One region of the Pseudoalteromonas sp. 2CM36K genome, then DNA from elsewhere that is predicted to be linked to it. Evidence: predicted binding sites of a transcription regulator. Region 1 holds the regulator's gene; the other holds the start of a gene.

Evidence for each region. The regulator NrdR, encoded in region 1, represses ribonucleotide reductase genes. The targets are predictions, from matches to a motif close to AAACACNANATNTNGTGTTT.
Region 2: a site for NrdR is predicted at 4,494-4,513, ahead of nrdA (class 1a ribonucleoside-diphosphate reductase subunit alpha). Genes of this name have one in related genera too.

The regions. Positions count from the first base shown of each region.
Region 1 covers NZ_JALNTK010000010.1:100,979-111,496, forward strand. Annotated here, with positions in the region: gene thrB (homoserine kinase) at 8-940, shown strand; gene thrC (threonine synthase) at 954-2,237, shown strand; gene glyA (serine hydroxymethyltransferase) at 2,506-3,762, shown strand; gene nrdR (transcriptional regulator NrdR) at 3,870-4,319, shown strand; gene ribD (bifunctional diaminohydroxyphosphoribosylaminopyrimidine deaminase/5-amino-6-(5-phosphoribosylamino)uracil reductase RibD) at 4,322-5,449, shown strand; gene MTN97_RS08165 (riboflavin synthase) at 5,474-6,127, shown strand; gene ribBA (bifunctional 3,4-dihydroxy-2-butanone-4-phosphate synthase/GTP cyclohydrolase II) at 6,156-7,268, shown strand; gene ribE (6,7-dimethyl-8-ribityllumazine synthase) at 7,362-7,826, shown strand; gene nusB (transcription antitermination factor NusB) at 7,842-8,255, shown strand; gene thiL (thiamine-phosphate kinase) at 8,340-9,314, shown strand; gene MTN97_RS08190 (phosphatidylglycerophosphatase A) at 9,311-9,796, shown strand; gene MTN97_RS08195 (ligand-binding sensor domain-containing diguanylate cyclase) at 9,828-10,518, shown strand, end outside.
Region 2 covers NZ_JALNTK010000011.1:93,342-103,859, forward strand. Annotated here, with positions in the region: gene MTN97_RS08645 (DUF1287 domain-containing protein) at 1-504, shown strand, start outside; gene yfaE (class I ribonucleotide reductase maintenance protein YfaE) at 614-886, opposite strand; gene nrdB (class Ia ribonucleoside-diphosphate reductase subunit beta) at 886-2,016, opposite strand; gene nrdA (class 1a ribonucleoside-diphosphate reductase subunit alpha) at 2,090-4,372, opposite strand; gene MTN97_RS08665 (HAD family hydrolase) at 4,783-5,463, opposite strand; gene ubiG (bifunctional 2-polyprenyl-6-hydroxyphenol methylase/3-demethylubiquinol 3-O-methyltransferase UbiG) at 5,463-6,173, opposite strand; gene gyrA (DNA topoisomerase (ATP-hydrolyzing) subunit A) at 6,352-9,051, shown strand; gene serC (3-phosphoserine/phosphohydroxythreonine transaminase) at 9,167-10,249, shown strand; gene aroA (3-phosphoshikimate 1-carboxyvinyltransferase) at 10,249-10,518, shown strand, end outside.

The DNA.
Region 1 (10,518 bases):
GGCGGTTATGATTGAAGTTTATGCGCCAGCCTCCATTGGTAATTTTACGGTTGGTTTTGACTCCCTCGGTGCGGCGTTAGCCCCGATTGATGGCAGCTTGCTGGGGGATGTGGTTACTATATGTGAAGCGCCTCGTGATGAGTTTATTTGTAGTGGCGAATACGCCCATAAACTCCCAAGCGATGCGAATGAAAACTTAGCGTATCAATGTTTAGTGCATTTTCGTACACATGTAGCACCGAATATGCCAGCCGTAAAATTAGAGTTGAAGAAAAACCTGCCTATAGGGTCTGGGTTAGGCTCAAGTGCTTGCTCTGTTGTTGCGGCATTTGCAGCGCTGGATAAGTTTGCTCAAACTAATTTAAGCCAAGTTGAGTTAATAGAGCTAATGGCCGATTTTGAAGGCTTGGTAAGCGGTGGACGTCATTATGACAATATCACTCCTTGTTATCTTGGTGGCTTACAATTAACGGGCGACTTAATTCCAAATAAATCAATAGCGTTACCTGTTGATGAAAACTGGTATTACGTTGCCGCATTTCCTGGCTTTTCGCTCAATACCGCAAAGGCACGCTCTGTTTTACCAAAAGAGCTAAGTATGCATGTGGGGGTAGAGTTTGCGCAGCGATTATCGGCTTTTAGCAGTTTATTGCTGACTTCACGTTTTGATGAGGCGCTTTGTATTATGCAAGACAATATTGCTGAACCACATCGTGCGCCGTTAATAAATGGTTTTGACCAAGCCAAACTTAGTTTGCCAGAACTCGGTGCTGAAGTGGTGAGTATTTCAGGCGCAGGGCCGACCTTGTTTAGTGTATGTAAAACGCTTGAAGCGGCAGAGCAATGCGCGCAGTGGCTAGAGGAAAATTACATCAACGAGCAAGGTTTTTGCCATATTTGTAAATTAGATAACGACGGCACGCGTCAATTAACAGCATAAAGGAGCAGTAGTCATGCAATTACATAATTTAAAAGAATATTCACAAAAGGTGTCGTTTGTTGAAGCCGTTAAAACTGGATTGGGGCGTAATCAAGGGGTGTTTTTCCCAGAGTCGTTAGCGCCGCTTAGCGATATTGATACGTTACTCGATATGGACTTTGTAACTCGTAGCGGCAAAATCCTCTCTCATCTGATTGGTGATGAGTTACCAAGCGATACGGTTGCCCAAATGGTAAAAAATGCATTTAACTTCCCAGTTAAGCTGGTGGAAGTTGCAGAAAACACCTACTGCTTAGAGCTTTTCCATGGACCGACATTGGCGTTTAAAGATTTTGGTGGCCGCTTTATGGCGGAGTGTTTAGCGCAGTTTAACCACGGCGAAAAAGTGACAATATTGACAGCAACGTCGGGTGATACCGGTGCCGCTGTCGCGCATGCTTTTTATAATAAGCCAAATATTGATGTGGTTATTTTATACCCTAAGGGCAAAATTTCACTCGCTCAGCAAAAGCTATTTACTACACTCGGTGACAATATTCATTGTTACGCGATAGAAGGCAGTTTTGATGATTGCCAAGAGTTGGTTAAAAAATCATTTTTAGATGAAGAGTTAAAAGCAAAACTTGGTTTAAATTCAGCAAATTCAATTAACATTAGCCGTTTAGTCGCGCAGGTGTGTTATTACTTTGAAGCCATTGCACAGCTGCCAAAAGAAAAGCGTGCTACAGCGCATATTTCAGTACCGAGTGGTAACTTTGGTAATGTGTGTGCGGCTATGATTGGTGCGGTTATTGGTATGCCTGTAGGTAAACTAAGCGCGACTACAAACCAAAACGACACAGTACCGCGCTTTATGCTTGATAAAAATTGGACGCCTAATGCGACAATTGAATCGCTTTCAAATGCAATGGATGTGAGTAAACCTAATAACTGGCCACGTGTGCAATCAATGTTAGATAATAACTGGTTTAGTTATGATAACTTTTATTCGGTGAGTGTTGATGAGCAGCAAACACAAACAGTGATGAAAAAAATTCAACAGCTTGGCTATATTGCAGAGCCTCACACCGCAATTGCTTACCAAGGTCTTGTAGAAAATAAGGCGGCAGATGCTGTGGGGATTTTTTTAGCGACTGCGCATCCGGCCAAATTTAAAGACAGCGTTGAGGATATCCTTAATGTTGAATTAGATATGCCAAAGCCGTTAGCTGATGCATTAGCAAAACCGTGTTTAGCCACGGATATGCACAACGATTATGGTATTTTGCGTACAGAATTGTTTAAAAAGCTAGCCTAAAAAAGGCAAATAATAAAAGCGGCTTAGGCCGCTTTTTTTGTTTGTTTGTGCATCGCTTTAGACATAACGCATAAGCTATATAAATGTAGTAAATAAAATTCATTTAAAATTGTTATTAGTTTATAAAAAAATATCATCATCAAAATGCTGTGAAATAGTTTCAATCCCTGTTTAAATATCCTCAACTTAAGAGCGTAGGCAAAACGTCGTTTTAAGCGTACAATAAAGCCTCTAAAAAATACCCATACACGTTGCCCAGGAGACCCCAATGTTAGAACGTAGCATGAATATTTCGGACTTTGATCCAGAGTTATTTGACGCGATGAGCAAAGAAACATCACGTCAGGAAGAACATATTGAGTTAATTGCATCTGAAAACTACTGTAGCCCACGCGTACTTGAAGCGCAGGGTTCTCAGCTGACTAACAAATACGCTGAAGGTTACCCGGGCAAACGTTACTACGGTGGCTGTGAGCACGTAGACGTAGTTGAGCAACTTGCTATTGACCGCGCAAATGAATTATTCGGTACAGATTACGCAAATGTGCAACCTCATGCCGGTTCACAAGCGAATGCTGCTGTTTTCCAAGCTCTTTTAAGCCCACTTGACACTGTATTAGGCATGAGCCTAGCGCACGGTGGTCACTTAACACATGGCTCACACGTAAACTTCTCTGGTAAAACATACAACGCAATTCAGTATGGCCTTAACGAAGAAACTGGCGAAATTGATTACGCACAAGTTGAAGCGTTAGCACTTGAGCACAAACCAAAAATGATCATTGCTGGTTTTTCTGCATACTCAGGTATTGTTGATTGGGCTAAGTTCCGTGAAATTGCAGACAAAGTAGGTGCTTACTTATTTGTTGATATGGCGCACGTTGCAGGTTTAATTGCTGCGGGTGTTTACCCAAGCCCAGTGCCATTTGCTCACGTTGTAACAACCACAACACACAAAACATTAGCGGGTCCTCGCGGTGGTTTAATCATCTCTGCGTGTGGCGATGAAGAAATTTACAAAAAGCTAAACAGCGCTGTTTTCCCAGGTGGCCAAGGTGGTCCTTTATGTCATGTTATTGCTGCTAAAGCGGTTGCATTTAAAGAAGCACTTCAACCTGAGTTTAAAACATACCAAGCACAAGTTGTTAAAAATGCACAAGCAATGGTTGCGGTATTACAAGAGCGCGGCTACAAAGTAGTATCGGGTAAAACTGATAACCACTTATTCTTACTTGACTTAATCGACAAAGATATCACAGGTAAAGATGCAGATGCTGCCCTAGGTAATGCGAATATCACGGTTAACAAAAACTCAGTACCGAACGATCCACGTTCACCATTTGTTACCTCTGGTCTGCGTATTGGTTCACCAGCAATCACTCGTCGTGGCTTTAAAGAAGCTGAATCAAAAGAGTTAGCGGGCTGGATCTGTGATGTACTAGACAACATCGAAGATGAGTCAGTACAAGCGCAAGTAAAAGAAAAAGTGAAAGCAATTTGTGCAAAATTACCTGTTTACGCTTAATCCAAGAGTAAAATAGTAATTTAGATCACAACTGCACACATTTTTGATATGATAATGGCCGCTATGATAGCGGCCATTTTTTGTTTTTAAAACGGAAACACACAGTTATGCATTGCCCTTTTTGTACCGCCAAAGATACTAAAGTTATTGATTCTCGCCTTGTAGGTGGAGGACACCAAGTACGTAGACGTCGTGAATGTAATGAATGCCACGAACGATTTACCACCTTTGAAGGGGCTGAATTAGTGATGCCACGGGTCATCAAGCAAGATGGCAGCCGCGAACCGTTTAATGAAGATAAGTTACTAAATGGCTTAACTCGCGCCCTCGAAAAACGCCCCGTAAGCACTGAGCAAGTTGACGAAGTGGTTAATATTATTAAGTCGCAGTTACGTGCCACTGGCGAACGCGAAGTGTCTAGCCATTTGGTGGGTGAGTGCATTATGGAAGCGCTTAAAAAGTTAGATAAAGTGGCCTATGTAAGATTTGCCTCTGTATATCGCTCGTTTGAAGATATACGCGAATTTGGTGAAGAAATAGCCCGCTTAGGAGAATAGTAATGAGCATGCAAAGTTCGTTTTCAGAGGATGATAAACGCTACATGGCTCGCGCTATTGAACTGGCAAAAAAAGGGCGCTTTACCACCACTCCTAATCCTAATGTTGGCTGCGTACTCGTAAAAAATAATAAAGTAATAGGTGAAGGGTTTCATCAGTTAGCGGGTCAAGGTCACGCAGAGGTAAACGCACTGGCTATGGCTGGTGAAAATGCAAAAGGCGCAACCGCTTATGTAACACTTGAGCCTTGCAGTCATTATGGTCGAACACCGCCATGTGCTGAAGGGCTAAAAGCAGCAGGTGTTAAAAAAGTGATTGCTGCTATGGTTGACAGCAACCCGCAAGTTGCAGGCAAAGGTCTGAAAATTTTAGCGGATGCTGGTATAGAAGTCGCTTACGGGTTACTTGAAGCGCAAGCTCGCGCATTAAACCTTGGGTTTTTTAAGCGCATGGAGCAGGGATTACCCTTTGTGACTTGCAAAATGGCCGCAAGTATAGATGGTAAAACGGCGCTTAAAAACGGGCAAAGTAAATGGATCACTGGCCCCGCAGCGCGCCAAGATGTGCAACTATACCGAGCACAAAGCTGTGCAATTTTAACCGGTGCCGATACGGTATTAATGGATGATGCAAAATTAAATGTGCGCCCAGAAGAGTTACCGTATTCTTTACCAACTGATTTACCACTGCGCCAACCGGTTCGCGTTGTTATTGACTCACAAAATAGACTTACCCCTGATCTTGCCTTATTTTCAATTCAAAGTGAGGTGATAATATTTACCACCAAGGTTGATAAATCGCATCAGTGGCCTCATTTTGTTAAACAGATTGAAGTACCTGAAAATAATAATAAAGTAGATTTACTGGCCGTGTTAAACACGCTAGCCCAATTGCAGTTTAATAATGTGTGGCTAGAGGCCGGAGCAACACTGGCTGGCAAAATGACAGAACTTGATTTAATTGATGAGTTTGTTTTTTACATTGCCCCTAAATTAATGGGCTGCGATGCTAAAAGTTTACTGAATTTCCCAGAGTTAATGAGTATGCAAAATACCATTAATTTAACTTTTAATGAGTGTGTGTTAATTGGTGATGATTTACGTATCACAGCACTAAAAAAAGCTCATTAATCATTTTATATAAAGAGTAGCACTATGTTTACTGGAATAGTTGAAGCGACAGGTAAAATTGCGTTATTACAAAAAAAACAAGGTGATTTAGCTATTCGTATCCAAAGTAAAAACCTTGATATGAGTGATGTTAAGTTAGGTGACAGTATTGCAACTAATGGTGTCTGCCTGACGGTTGTTGATAAGCATATTGATGGCTTTAGTGCTGACTTATCAAATGAAACGATTAGCTTAACGGGATTTGCACATTACGCATTAGGGCAAACCGTTAATCTAGAAAAGGCGATGCAACCTGTTTCGCGCCTCGGTGGTCATTTAGTATCTGGCCATGTAGATGGTATTGCTACTATCACAGCGATTAATGCCAATGCGCGAGCAACAGAATATTGGTTAGCCACCGATGAAAATTTAATGAAATACATTCCTTACAAAGGGTCGGTTTGTATTGATGGTATTAGCCTGACGGTTAATGCGGTTGAAGGTAATAAATTTAAACTGACGATTGTGCCCCACACCAGCGAGCAAACGACCATAGCTGACTTTAAAGTTGGCACCCAGGTTAATTTAGAGGTCGACCAAATAGCACGTTATTTAGAGCGCCTAGTTAGAGGGGCTGACCAACCTTCGGGTTCAGATATTTCGATGAGCTTACTCGCTAAAGCGGGCTTTATAAAATAACGACATTGACAACTTATACGAGCAACTTATGAATTTAAACAGCGCACAAGAAATAATTGATGACATTAAAGCCGGTAAAATGGTTATTTTAATGGATGATGAAGACAGAGAAAATGAAGGCGATTTAATTATTGCTGCTGAACACATTAGTGCAGAAGCGATTAACTTTATGGCGACTCATGGCCGTGGACTAATTTGTTTAACGATGACTCAAGAGCGTTGCTCGCAGCTTGATTTACCATTAATGGTAAAAAATAATGGTGCCGCATTCTCAACTAATTTCACCATGTCAATTGAAGCATCAAAAGGGGTCACCACAGGTATTTCTGCAGCGGATCGTGCTCGCACTGTTCAAGCTGCCATTGCGAAAGGCGCTGTGCCAAGCGATATTGTACAACCAGGTCATATTTTTCCTATTATGGCGCAACCAGGCGGCGTGTTAACACGTGCAGGGCATACAGAAGCGGGGTGTGACTTAGCGCGTTTAGCAGGGCTTGAGCCATCATCAGTGATTGTAGAAATCCTAAATGAAGATGGCACCATGGCGCGTCGTCCTGATTTAGAAGTATTTGCTAAGCAACATGATATTAAAATTGGCACCATTGCTGATTTAATCGAGTACCGCAACCTAAACGAAACCACAATTGAGCAAGTTGCAAAATGTAAATTGCCAACTGAACATGGTGAGTTTGACTTAGTGACTTACAAAGACACCATTGATGGGCAGTTACACTATGCATTGCTTAAAGGTGAAATAAAACAACAAGAACCGACCTTAGTACGTGTGCATTTACAAAGTACTTTTAACGATATTTTACTCTCTGATCGCAATGCTGACCGTAGTTGGGGTTTATCGCAAGCAATGGCTTATATTGCTGAGCATAATGGCGCCTTAGTTATTTTAGGTAAGCAAGAAAGCACTGAAGAGTTAGAAGCCACAGTAAAAGCGTTTGCCGCAGCTGATGCGGGTGAAAATGTGACGCCACGTAAATTTCAAGGTACTTCGCGCACCGTAGGTGTGGGTTCGCAAATTCTGGCTGATTTAGGTATTCAAAAAATGCGTTTGATGAGTTTACCTAAAAAATACCATGCATTATCAGGGTTCCATTTAGAAGTGGTTGACTACGTAGAGCCACAATAATTACGCGCTAGGTTATTATTTTATTTATGTGGTATAATGCGCATCAATTTTTGCGCAACCGAAATCGCTTAAACTTATTTTTAGGGTTATCAAATGAAAATTATTGAAGGTAATAAATACGCTCCAGGCAAAAAGTTTGCCATTGTCATTTCTCGTTTTAATGACTTTATTGGTAGTAGCTTGCTTGCAGGTGCTGTTGATGAGCTAAAACGTACTGGTGGAGTATCAGAAGACGATATTACCGTGATTTACGTACCCGGTGCGGTTGAATTACCTTTGGCAGCGAAACGCGTTGCAGCAAAAAAAGAATATGATGCAATTATCGCCTTAGGTGTAGTGATCAGAGGGGGCACGCCTCACTTTGATCTCGTCGCTGGCGAGTCAAATAAAGGGCTTGCACAAGTATCGCTTGAGTATGATATCCCGGTTGCATTTGGCGTATTAACCACTGAAAGCATTGAGCAAGCAATTGAGCGCGCAGGTACCAAAATGGGTAACAAAGGCGGCGAAGCTGCTTTAGGTGCGCTTGAAATGGTTAATGTGTTAGATAAAATTTAAGTTTAAGGAATTTTTGTGAAACCAGCAGCAAGACGTAAAGCACGTATCTTAGCACTTCAAGCCGTGTATTCATGGCAATTAAGCGGCAATGCGATTGCCGATATCGAACAACAAATGTTGATCGAAAACGATGTGACTAAAATTGATGTTGAATATTTTAAAGATTTAGCGCGTGGAGTTGCCGTAAATCATAAGCAACTAGACGAAGCTGTATCGCCTCATTTAACTCGTCCATTTGATGAATTAGACGAAGTTGAACGTGCAATCTTACGTTTAAGCAGCTACGAGCTTAAATTTCGTGAAGATGTTCCTTACAAAGTGGCTATCAATGAAAGCATTGAATTAGCGAAAATGTTTGGCGCTGAAGATAGCCATAAATTTGTAAACGGTGTACTTGATAAAGCTGTAAAACAGTTACGCAAGTCATAACAACTTAAGCTGCATATTAATTTCAGTGAGTTGTTATAAATAACCGTTAAAAAGGAGAGCCGGCATAGGTCGGCTTTTTTGTGTATGAAGGAATTTGAATTAATTAATCACTACTTTAAAGGTCGCGGTATCACTCGTCGCGATGTTAATTTAGGGATTGGAGATGACTGTGCGCTTGTCACAGTACCAGCAAACTGCCAGCTTGCTATAACAACAGATACCTTAGTTGCTGGGGTGCATTTTTTTCATGATATCTCTCCTCGCGCATTAGGGCATCGAGCTCTGGCAGTAAATTTAAGTGATTTAGCTGCCATGGGTGCAGAGCCTACATGGGTATCGGTTGCACTCACGTTGCCAAGTATCGATCCACAATGGATTGCAGAGCTGACTGACGGCATGCATGAAATTGCTGAGTACTTTAATGTACAAATTATTGGTGGCGATACGACTCAAGGCCCACTCAGTATTACTATTTGTGCAAAAGGCACGGTTCCTGAAGGTAAAGCACTGTGTCGAAGTGGCGCAAAAGTGGGCGACTGGATTTTTGTAACCGGACCGCTAGGTGATGCTGGTTTGGCAATTGAGTCAAAAAAACAAGGTTTGCCAGTTGCACCTGAACATTTAAAGCATATTAATAAATGTTTAAACTTTCCAACGCCACGCGTGGCCGCCGGACAAGCTTTGCGTGGCTTAGCGTCATCAGCGATTGATATTTCAGACGGTTTACTTGCTGACTTAGGGCACATTTTGGATTTGTCACAGGTCAGTGCAACAATCAATATTGAAAATGTACCTACTTCTGATGCGATGCAAGCGAGTCTTGATTTTGAGCAACAGCTTCCTTTTATACTCAACTATGGCGATGACTATGAACTACTTTACACTGTCCCAGACAGTAATAAGAGTATGCTCGATATTAAGTTGCGCCAATACGGTGTAGAAGCAACCTGTATCGGCCAAATCAAAAGTGGTGACGGGAATATAGAATTATTACACCAAGGTGAAAAGTTTGTTTTTGAGCACAAAGGCTTTGAGCACTTTTCCAAGGAGCAGGTTTGAATAAAAACCGATTATTTAATTTAAAACGCCCACATCAATTTTTTGGTTTGGGTTTTGGTACAGGGCTTGCGCCTAAAGCCCCTGGTACATTTGGTACTTTAGCGGCGTTACCATTTATTTTTATTACCATGCATTTTCCGTTATGGTTACAAATTGTATTTGCGGTGGTGATCAGTATATTTGGTATTTGGGCATGTGGAAAAACAGCTGATGACCTTCAAGTTCATGACCACCCCGCTATTGTTTGGGATGAAGTCGCTGGTTACTATATAACGATGATTGGTGCAGCACTGAATTGGCAAACATTATTAGTGGGCTTTTTACTATTTCGCTTTTTTGATATAGCAAAGCCAGGGCCGATTCGTATACTTGATAAACGTGCTCATGGTGGGTTTGGTATTATGGCCGATGATGTACTTGCAGGTATTTTTTCGCTTATTTGTTTGCAAGCATTGATAAAAGTAGGTTTACTACCCTTTTAATTTATTATTTGTTTAACTAGGTGGCAGCACTATGATGCGATTTTTATTGGTTTGTGTACTCTTGATGTGTGCCATGCCAAGTACGGCTTCAATTACTGATTACGTAGTTAAACAATGGAACATTAAAGACGGACTTCCCTCACAATCCCTCAAAAGTGTGGTGCAAGATAACCAAGGCTACATGTGGCTTGGTACGCAATTCGGATTAAGCCGATTTGATGGTAACACTTTTACTAATTACAACACTCAAAATAGTCTGTTTTTACCCAGCAATGGCATCAATAAATTACTGATTGATGGCCAAGGACTATTATGGATAGGCACGAAAAACGGCCTCGTTGTTATAGACCCAGAAAAGCTAACCGCACAAGAGTTTAATATTAAAGGCCCTGTTAGAGATATTCTTGAAGACTCTAAAGGCAGTATTTGGATAGCAGCTAATGGGCTTTATTACATAGATAGAGGCCAGATAGAGCTGCGCGACCAGCTAAACAATCCGAGCCCTATCGTAAATGCCACTGCGATCACCCAAATAGTAGGGTCAGTCAGTAAAATGGCGCTCTCACCAGAGGGAATTTGGCTGGTTAACGATCGTAATTTATTGCGCTTGACGCAAAGCGCGTCTGATTTTTCTAAATTGCGCTTAGAGCTTACCGCTAAAGTGGCCTTGCCTGATCGTTTAGCGCAAACAATTGTTCACGACTTATCCTTTTTAAATGGCA
Region 2 (10,518 bases), on a different contig from region 1:
AGAACAACGCAACAAGTAACTTACGATGGCGCCTATCATAGGCTTGAATACCCTGGTGGCGATGTGCCCGCTAATATTGGTGTGTGTACTGATGTTATAATTAGATCGTATCGACAGCTTGGTATAGATTTACAAAAGTTAGTTCATGAAGACATGCAGAATAATTTTCGTGCATATCCTTCTAAGCGTATTTGGGGATTAACCAAGCCAGATAAAAACATTGATCATCGACGTGTACCTAACTTACAGGTTTATTTTGAGCGGCATGCACAAGTGTTAACTAAATCGCTTAATGCAGCAGAATATAAAACCGGTGACATAGTCACTTGGATGCTGCCAGGCAATTTACCGCACATAGGTATGGTTGTTAATCAAATATCGCAGGACAGTGGTCACCCGCTTATTGTGCACAATATTGGTCGCGGACCTGAAATGAGCGATATGCTTTTTGCTCATACAATTACGGGTCATTACCGATTTGTACCTACTGCTTATTCAGAGTAAATAACACGGCTATAATAGTGATTACTTGAGTAATAATTGCAGCAAACAGGTAAGTGAATAAAGTGAACTGTTAGGCATTACACTGTGTGGTTTGTTAACCTCAATGCAGTTACTTTAAATTAATACTGATATCACCATTGGGCTTGCAGCAACACAACAGTATTTCACCATCACGCACAAAGGCTAATGGTTCTTCATTGTAATTTACTTCACCAGAGACAAGCGTAGCACGACACGCACCACAATATCCCTCACGGCACTGGTAAGCAGCATCAATTTTATTCGATTCTAAGCAGTGTAAAAGAGAAGGGCAGCCAGCGGTAAAATCTAAGCACTGGCTGTTATCTGCAAGCGTGACACTTGCAGTGATTCTATCAGTCATTATAAATCAAAGTCACCAAATTCAGCTGCATCAACCTGTGAATCAATTTGACCTACAAGGTATGAGCTAATTTCCGCTTCTTGTGGAGCAACTTGCACGTTATCAGAAACAAGCCATGAGTTGATCCATGGAATAGGGTTACTGTTATTATCAAACTGTGCAGGCAGACCAATCGCGGTCATACGCGCATTGGTAATGTATTCAACATACTGACATAAAATATGTTTATTTAAGCCAATCATTGAACCATCTTTAAACAGGTACTCTGCCCATTCTTTTTCTTGCTCTGCAGCGTCAACAAACATTTTGATTGCTTCTTCACGACACTGTGCAGCAACAATTGCCATTTCAGGGTCGTCTTTGCCATCTTGCATAATATTTAAAATATGCTGAGTGCCTGAAAGGTGAAGCGCTTCATCACGGGCAATAAGCTTAATAATTTTAGCATTACCTTCCATTAGCTCACGCTCTGCAAACGCAAATGAACACGCAAAACTCACGTAAAAGCGAATGGCTTCTAATATGTTCACTGACATCATTGCCAGGTACAATTTCTTTTTCAGCTCGAATAGGTTAACCACAACAGTTTCACCATTAATGTCATGTTTGCCTTCACCGTAAAGGTTGTAAAGCGACACTGAGTTAATTAAATCGTCGTAATAAGTGGTTACGGCATCGGCACGTTCACTAATTTTATCATTGCTAACAATGTCGTCAAAGATGAGTTCAGGCGCTTGGGTTACGTTACGAATAATATGTGTGTATGAGCGGCTGTGAATGGTTTCACTAAACGCCCATGTTTCAATCCATGTTTCAAGCTCAGGAATTGACACAATTGGCAATAGTGCAACGTTAGGCGAACGGCCTTGAACACTATCAAGCAACGTTTGGTATTTTAAGTTACTTAAAAAGATATGCTTTTCGTGTTCGGGAAGCGCTTGAAAGTCTAAACGGTCTTTACTTACGTCAACTTCTTCAGGACGCCAAAAGAAAGACAATTGTTTTTCAATCAGCTTTTCAAAAATAGGGTATTTTTGTTGATCGTAACGTGACACGTTAACGGTTTGACCAAAAAACATTGGCTCTTGCATTTGGTTATTATGATTTCTGCTAAAAGTAGTATAAGACATGTTTATCACTCAAAAAACTATCACTAAAACTGTCAGGACAAAGCGGGCAAGGCGCCCGCTTTAAGTTTAACTATTAAATTTTACACGCGCCGCCTGCACAATCATCATCTTCCACTTCTGGAGCGTCTTCTTGTGCATCTGATGCGCCATCACGGGTGTTATGGTAGTACAGTGTTTTAACACCTAGCTTGTAGGCACCAAGTAAGTCTTTTAGTAAGACTTTCATAGGTACTCTACCGCCTTCGTATTTATTTGGATCATAATTAGTATTCGCTGAAATCGTTTGGTCGATAAATTTCTGCATTATGCCTACTAATTGTAAGTAACCATCGTTAGATGGGATATCCCACAGTAACTCATAGCTATCTTTAAGGCGTTCGTACTCAGGGACAACTTGCTTTAAAATACCGTCTTTACTTGCTTTAACACTAATATGGCCACGCGGTGGCTCAATGCCATTGGTTGCATTAGATATTTGCGATGATGTTTCTGATGGCATTAATGCGCTCAGTGTTGAGTTACGCATACCGTGCTCTTTAATGCTGGCACGTAACGTATCCCAATCAAGATGAAGTGGTTCATCACAAATTTTATCTAAATCACGCTTGTACGTATCCGTTGGCATAATACCTTGTGAGTACGTTGTTTCGTTAAATTTAGGACACGCTCCACGCTCTTTTGCCAGCTCATTAGACGCTTTCATTAGGTAGTACTGAATCGCTTCAAATGTTTTGTGCGTAAGCGCATTTGCGCTGCCATCAGAATAACGCTTACCGTTTTTAGCTAGGTAGTATGCGTAATTAATAACGCCTATGCCTAGCGTACGACGTCCCATAGTGGCATTTTTGGCTGCCGGCACAGGGTAGTCTTGAAAATCAAGTAGGTTATCAAGTGCACGAACTGCAAGCTCAGCTAACTCTTCTAGTTCATCTAAAGACTCAATGGCGCCTAAGTTAAACGCAGATAATGTACAAAGTGCAATTTCACCTTCTTCATCATTCACGTTGTTAAGAGGCTTAGTTGGTAACGCAATTTCTAAACATAAGTTAGATTGACGGATCGGAGCCACTTTTGAGATAAACGGACTGTGTGTATTACAGTGGTCAACGTTTTGTAAGTAAATACGACCCGTGCTAGCACGTTCTTGAGCAAACATAGAGAACAGCTCAATCGCTTTAATTCGTTTTTTACGAATTGACTCGTCTTGCTCATATTTTACATATAGCGCGTCAAACTCGTCTTGGTCTTCAAAAAATGCATCGTAAAGGCCAGGCACGTCAGAGGGGCTGAATAACGTAATGTAATCGTCTTTAATTAAACGTGAGTACATGAGTTTATTAAACTGTACGCCGTAATCTAAGTGACGTACGCGGTTATCATCAACACCACGGTTGTTTTTAAGCACTAATAAGTTTTCAACTTCTAAATGCCAAAGCGGGTAGAAAAGGGTTGCTGCGCCACCACGTACACCGCCTTGCGAACAGCTTTTAACCGCTGTTTGAAAGTGCTTATAAAACGGAATACAGCCAGTGTGATACGCTTCACCGTTACGAATAGGGCTACCTAGTGCACGAATACGACCTGCATTAATACCAATACCAGCACGTTGAGAGACGTATTTAACAATTGCTGATGATGTAGCGTTAATTGAGTCTAAGCTATCGCCACATTCAATAAGTACACATGAGCTAAACTGGCGTGTTGGCGTACGTACGCCCGACATAATTGGCGTAGGTAAAGAAATTTTAAATAATGAAACCGCATCATAAAAACGTTTGATGTAATCAATACGTGTCTCACGAGGGTAATCAGAGAATAAGCTTGCAGCCACTAAGATATATAAAAACTGCGCGCTTTCGTAAATTTCACCGGTTACACGGTTTTGAACTAGGTATTTACCTTCAAGCTGTTTTACTGCTGCATAGCTAAAGTTAAGATCGCGAGAATGATCTAAGTACGCATCTAGCTCATCTAATTCTTGTTCTGTGTAATCAACGAGTAAATGTGCATCGTAGCGTTTTTGTTCAACCATGTTAGTAACATGGTCAAAAAGACGCGGTGGCTCAAACTGGCCATAGGCTTTTTTACGTAAATGGAATACAGCTAAACGAGCAGCAAGGTACTGATAATCAGGCGATTCTTTAGAAATCTGATCCGCAGCGGCTTTGATAATCGTTTCGTGGATGTCTTTAGTACGAATACCGTCATAAAATTGAATATGCGATTTAAGTTCAACTTGTGAAACCGAAACGTTATTTAAACCTTCGGCGGCCCATTCAATAACGCGATGGATCTTGTCTAGATCAAGCGGCTCTTTACGGCCGTCACGTTTGCTTACAGATAACTGTTGGTTCATAGTTTTGCCTGTATTCCTTGGGAATTAAATATTTTTGACCAATGAGTGCACTTAAAATGCCTAGTGCCTATTCTTTTATTGTTATTTATACCGCTTAGGTAAATTTAATTGAATAACATTTAGCCACAATATCTGGTGTTGTTCAAATTAGAGATCACAAGATAGTGTGGTCTGTGATCTTTTGCAAGGGACAGAAACCGCTCTCATTGTGGATAACGTTGGGATAACGTAATTGTGTTAGTAGGCATTAACCTTTGATCATTCGGTTAAGTTGAAATTTGTAAAAATCAACTAAGGAAAGATTAAATTTACGCTTTTTAAAAAAAATTTTTGTCTGCTTTTTTTATCATCAAGCTTTGCGTAAAAACTAACACAATCACAATATGTAGTGTTTATTAATTAACATGGCACTATATGTGGTTAAAAGCATCTATAGGGCTATGCCAATTAAAATCTGCATTCCAAGCCAGTGCTTCGTCTACACTCGGTACATATCCCCACAGTGCGGTAGCGGTGTGCATATTCGCAGCTTTTCCTGCTTGTATGTCCCGCTGTGCATCACCTATATACAGGCAACGCGAAGGATCAACACTCATTTGCTCAGCACAATGTAATAAAGGAAGGGGTGAAGGCTTAGATTCTGCTAAGGTATCACCGCTTATCACAATTTGCGCACTCTTTAACGCAGGAATGGCCCTGACTAAAGGATCGGTTAAAAAACCAGGCTTATTTGTCATAATGCCCCAAGGTATTCCTTTATTACCAAGTGCAATGAGTAGTTGCTCTATACCAACAAAACATTGGGTATGGGTGGCAATATTGGCAGCGTAGTGTGCAACTAGCTCTGCTAAAAGTTGCTCTTGCGGTTGTTGCGCCCAGCCTTCTTTAAAACCAGCAGCAAGTAAGGCTGCTGCGCCATTTGAAGCTGCGGGGCGATATATATCACTGCCTACTTGGTGTTGTTGATGATTATGCAGCACACTATTAAGTGCAGCGCCTAAATCATCAGCGGTATCAAGTAAAGTGCCATCTAAGTCAAACAGCAGTGCTTGATATTCAATTGGGCTAGCAGGTGTTTGCGAGCTTGCCATTACACTAACTTCTCAAAATGCAGCATATAATTTACGCTTACATCATCATTCATTGTGTATTGCTTAGAAAGCGGGTTATAACTTAAACCAGCACTGGCACGTACTTTTAAGCCAGCTAGCTCTGCCCATGCAATTAATTGTGCAGGTTTAATAAACTTTTTATGATCATGGGTACCTTCAGGGACCATTTTTAACAGTTTTTCAGCACCGACAATAGCGTATAAGTAAGCTTTTGGGGTTTTATTAAGAGTAGAGAAAAAAACATCGGCCCCAGGTTTTGCTAATTTAGCGACCGCATGAATAATAGAAGCGGGGTCGGGGACGTGCTCTAACATTTCCATGCAAGTGATCACATCAAAGCGCTCAGGGTGCTCATCAGCAAATTGTTCTGCAGGTACTTTTATATATTCAACGGGGACACTTGTTTCTAAGCTGTGTAACTTGGCGACAGTTAAAGGCTCTTGCCCCATATCGATACCTGTTACGTTTGCGCCCATTCGTGCCATGCTGTGACTTAAAATACCGCCACCACATCCTACATCGAGGGTTTCTTTATCAAATAACCCTTTAGTTTTGTCAGCGATAAAATCTAATCGTAATGGATTAATTTCGTGTAAGGGTTTAAATTCGCCTTCTAAATCCCACCAACGCTCTGCGATGGCTTCAAACTTTGCTATTTCTGCGTTATCTACATTTTGATGTTCGGTCATAAAATACTTCCTCGTCAATCTGAGGCCATTATATAGGCCTAAATTGATAAATCGCAAAGTTTTGCGCCTGTAAATTAAAATTAATTGTGATAGCATGGCTGCTTAGAAATAATAACAAACACTCTTAATACCTAATACTGGGTTGTTAAGAGCTGATACTGAAGGAATGTGATATCAAATGACTGATCTCGCCAATGAAATTCTGCCAGTCAATATTGAAGACGAGTTAAAAAACTCCTACTTAGATTACGCCATGAGTGTAATTGTAGGACGTGCATTACCAGACGTACGTGACGGTTTAAAACCTGTTCACCGCCGCGTCTTGTTTGCAATGAACGAGCTTAGTAATGACTGGAACAAGCCTTACAAAAAATCGGCCCGTGTGGTCGGTGACGTAATCGGTAAATACCACCCACACGGCGACAGTGCAGTTTATGACACCATCGTACGTATGGCTCAGCCATTCTCTCTTCGTTATATGTTAGTTGATGGTCAGGGTAACTTTGGTTCGGTTGATGGTGATTCAGCAGCGGCAATGCGTTATACAGAAGTACGTATGGCAAAAATGTCGCACGAATTATTAGCCGATCTTGAAAAAGAAACGGTTGATTTTGTGCCTAACTACGATGGCACAGAGCAAATTCCTGATGTATTACCGACTAAAATACCTAACCTGTTAGTTAATGGTTCGTCAGGTATTGCTGTTGGTATGGCGACAAATATTCCGCCACATAACTTAACAGAAGTAGTGAATGGCTGTTTAGCGCTTATTCAAAACCCTGAGTTAACCATTACCGAGTTAATGGATTATATTCCAGGTCCAGATTTCCCAACTGCGGCAATTATCAACGGTAAAAAAGGCATTGAACAAGCTTATCAAACCGGTCGCGGTAAAGTGTACATGCGTGCGCGAGCTGAGATTGAAACCGATGAGAAAACCGGCCGTGAAACAATTATTGTTCATGAAATCCCTTACCAAGTTAACAAAGCACGTTTGATTGAAAAAATCGCCGAGCTAGTTAAAGATAAAAAAATTGAAGGGATCAGCGCATTACGTGATGAATCAGATAAAGACGGTATGCGTATCGTTATTGAGATCAAACGTGGTGACGTAGGTGAAGTTATTCTAAACAACCTTTATTCACAAACTCAGTTACAAACTGTGTTTGGTATGAATATGGTTGCGTTAATTAATAACCAGCCCAAGTGTTTCAACTTAAAAGAAATGCTTGAAGAGTTTATTATTCACCGCCGTGAAGTTGTTACCCGTCGTACGGTATTTGATTTACGCAAAGCTCGCGACCGTGCACATACGCTAGAAGGTTTAGCGATTGCACTGGCAAACATTGACCCAATTATCGAACTTATTCGTAAGTCGCCTACGCCCGCTGAAGCAAAAGTTGCACTAACAGCGCGTCCTTGGGAATTAGGTAATGTTAAAGCCATGCTTGATAAAGCAGGCGAAGACAACGTAGCACGCCCAGATTGGTTAGCAAGCGAACTGGGTATTCGTGATGGTCAGTATTATATTTCTGAGCAGCAAGCCCAAGCAATATTAGACTTACGTTTACACAAACTTACTGGTCTTGAGCACGAAAAAATTCTAACTGAGTACCAATCGTTACTCGACCTAATTGCCGAACTATTATTAATTTTGGCAAGTCCGGAACGTTTAATGGAAGTTATTCGTGATGAGCTCGTTGAAATTAAAGAGCAATATGGTGATGAGCGCCGCACTGAAATTAATGCCGCTGCACACGATATAAGCCTTGAAGATTTAATCAACGAAGAAAACGTGGTTGTGACCTTGTCACACGAAGGGTACGTTAAGTACCAAGCGTTAAGTGATTACGAAGCCCAGCGTCGTGGTGGTAAAGGCAAGTCAGCAACTAAGATGAAAGATGAAGATTTCATTGAACGTTTATTGGTTGCCAACACTCACGATACTATTCTTTGTTTCTCTACAGCGGGTCGTTTATATTGGCTTAAAGTATACCAGTTGCCACTTGCCAGTCGTGCAGCGCGCGGTAAGCCAATTGTTAACTTATTACCACTTGAAGCAGATGAACGTATTACTGCAATCCTGCCAGTACGCGATTATGAAGATGATAAATACATCTTTATGGCGACGGCGTTCGGTACGGTTAAGAAGACGCCATTAACGGCATACAGTCGTCAACGTGCAAGCGGAATCATTGCGGTTAACTTAAACGAAGGTGATAGCTTAATCGGTGTTGATATTACCGATGGCAGCAACGAAATTATGTTGTTCACTGATGCGGGTAAAGTTGTTCGCTTTAAAGAGGCTGAAGAAACGGCTGTCGTTGATGAAAATGGTAACCCAGTACTAGACGAAGAAGGCAAACCTGAAATCCGTTTCAAAGGTGTACGTCCTATGGGCCGAACTGCAACGGGTGTTCGTGGTATTAAGATGCCAGACGATCAGCGTGTTGTATCACTTATTGTACCAAAGAATGATGGCGCAATATTAACAGTGACAGAAAATGGTTACGGCAAGCGTACTCAACTTGAAGATTACCCATCGAAGAGTCGTGCAACACAAGGTGTTGTATCAATCAAAGTGAGTGAGCGTAACGGTGCTGTTGTTGGTGCTGTACAGGTTGATGACAACGACGAAATAATGATTATTTCGAATCGTGGTACCTTAGTACGTACTCGCGTTAATGAAGTTTCTACGGTTGGACGTAACACCCAAGGTGTTATTTTGATCAGAACTATTGACGAAGAGCAAGTAGTTGGTTTACAACGTATCGAAGAGATTGAAGTGACTGAAAGTGACTTAGTTGATATCGAAGACGTTGAAACAGTAGATACAGTTATTGATGAAGTGGCGGATGACAATCCTCCTTCAGAATAATTAGATTGAAAAAAGCGGCCTTGGCCGCTTTTTTTATATGGTTGAAAAAAACTAAAGACACTTGAATTAGTTTAATTCAAGTTAAACAGTAAATTACTGGAATGAGGAAAAGGTAATGAGTATATATAATTTTTGTGCAGGCCCTGCAATGTTACCACCGGCTGTAATGCAAAAAGCACAAAAAGAGTTTTTAGACTGGCAAGGGCTTGGCGTTTCAGTAATGGAAATGAGCCATCGCAGTAAAGAATTTTTAGCATTAACGGCTAAGTGTGAAGCTAGTCTGCGTCGTTTAATGAATATTAGTGATGAGTTTGAAGTGCTGTTTATGCACGGCGGCGGTCGAGGACAATTTAGTGCCGTGCCTTTAAACCTCCATGTTGATGGAAAAAAAGCGGTGTATTGTGAGAACGGCGTGTGGTCAAAAAGTGCAACCAGCGAAGCCGATAAGTTTACAAATACACACGCTGTTGATGTGCGCAATGATGATAACGGCCTGTTTTCTATTAAGCAGGTAGCCGATTGGGTTTTACCTGCAGATGCGTCTTACATTCACTATTGCCCGAATGAAACCGTAGACGGCCTTGAAATATTTGATGTACCCAGTCATCCAACGGCGCCGATTGTGGCCGATATGTCATCGACTATTTTATCGCGCGAAATCGACGTTAATAAATTTGATTTAATCTACGCGGGTGCACAAAAAAATATCGGTCCGTCGGGCATTGCTATTGTGATTGTTCGCAAAACGCTACTTGAGCGTGAAGGGCTCGCTAAGCCGGGTATTTTAGATTACGCCCTTGAGGCAAAACAAGGCAGCATGTTTAATACACCGCCTACTTTTGCGTGGTACCTAGCAGCCGAAGTATTTGAATGGCTAGAGCAAAATGGTGGCGTCAAAGCAATGGAAGCACAAAATATTGCTAAAGCTAAGCTGCTTTATGACTTTATTGATGAATCGCCTTTTTATACCAATAAAGTTGCGCCGCATTGTCGCTCTCGTATGAATGTACCATTTTGGTTAAATGATGAAAGCTTAAACGAAAAGTTTGTAACGCAATCTAAAGAAGCCGGTTTACTTGCCCTAGAGGGGCATAGAATAGTGGGTGGTATGCGTGCTAGCATTTATAATGCTATGCCACTTGAAGGTGTACAAGCATTGGTAGATTTTATGGCGGCATTTGCTAAGGAGCACAGCTAATGGAACAACTACGCTTAGAGCCAATTTCTCGTGTTAATGGCAGTGTTATTCTACCTGGGTCTAAAAGCCTATCAAACCGTATTTTATTATTAGCTGCGCTGGCTCAAGGGACTACCGTTGTAGAAAACCTGCTTGATAGCGATGATATTCGCCATATGCTAGGTGCATTAAAATTATTAGGTGTTAATGTAACCCTTAATGATGATCGTACTGTGGCAACTGTGGAAGGGGTCGGCGGTGTATTTAAAACGCCCAATGAGCCATTATTT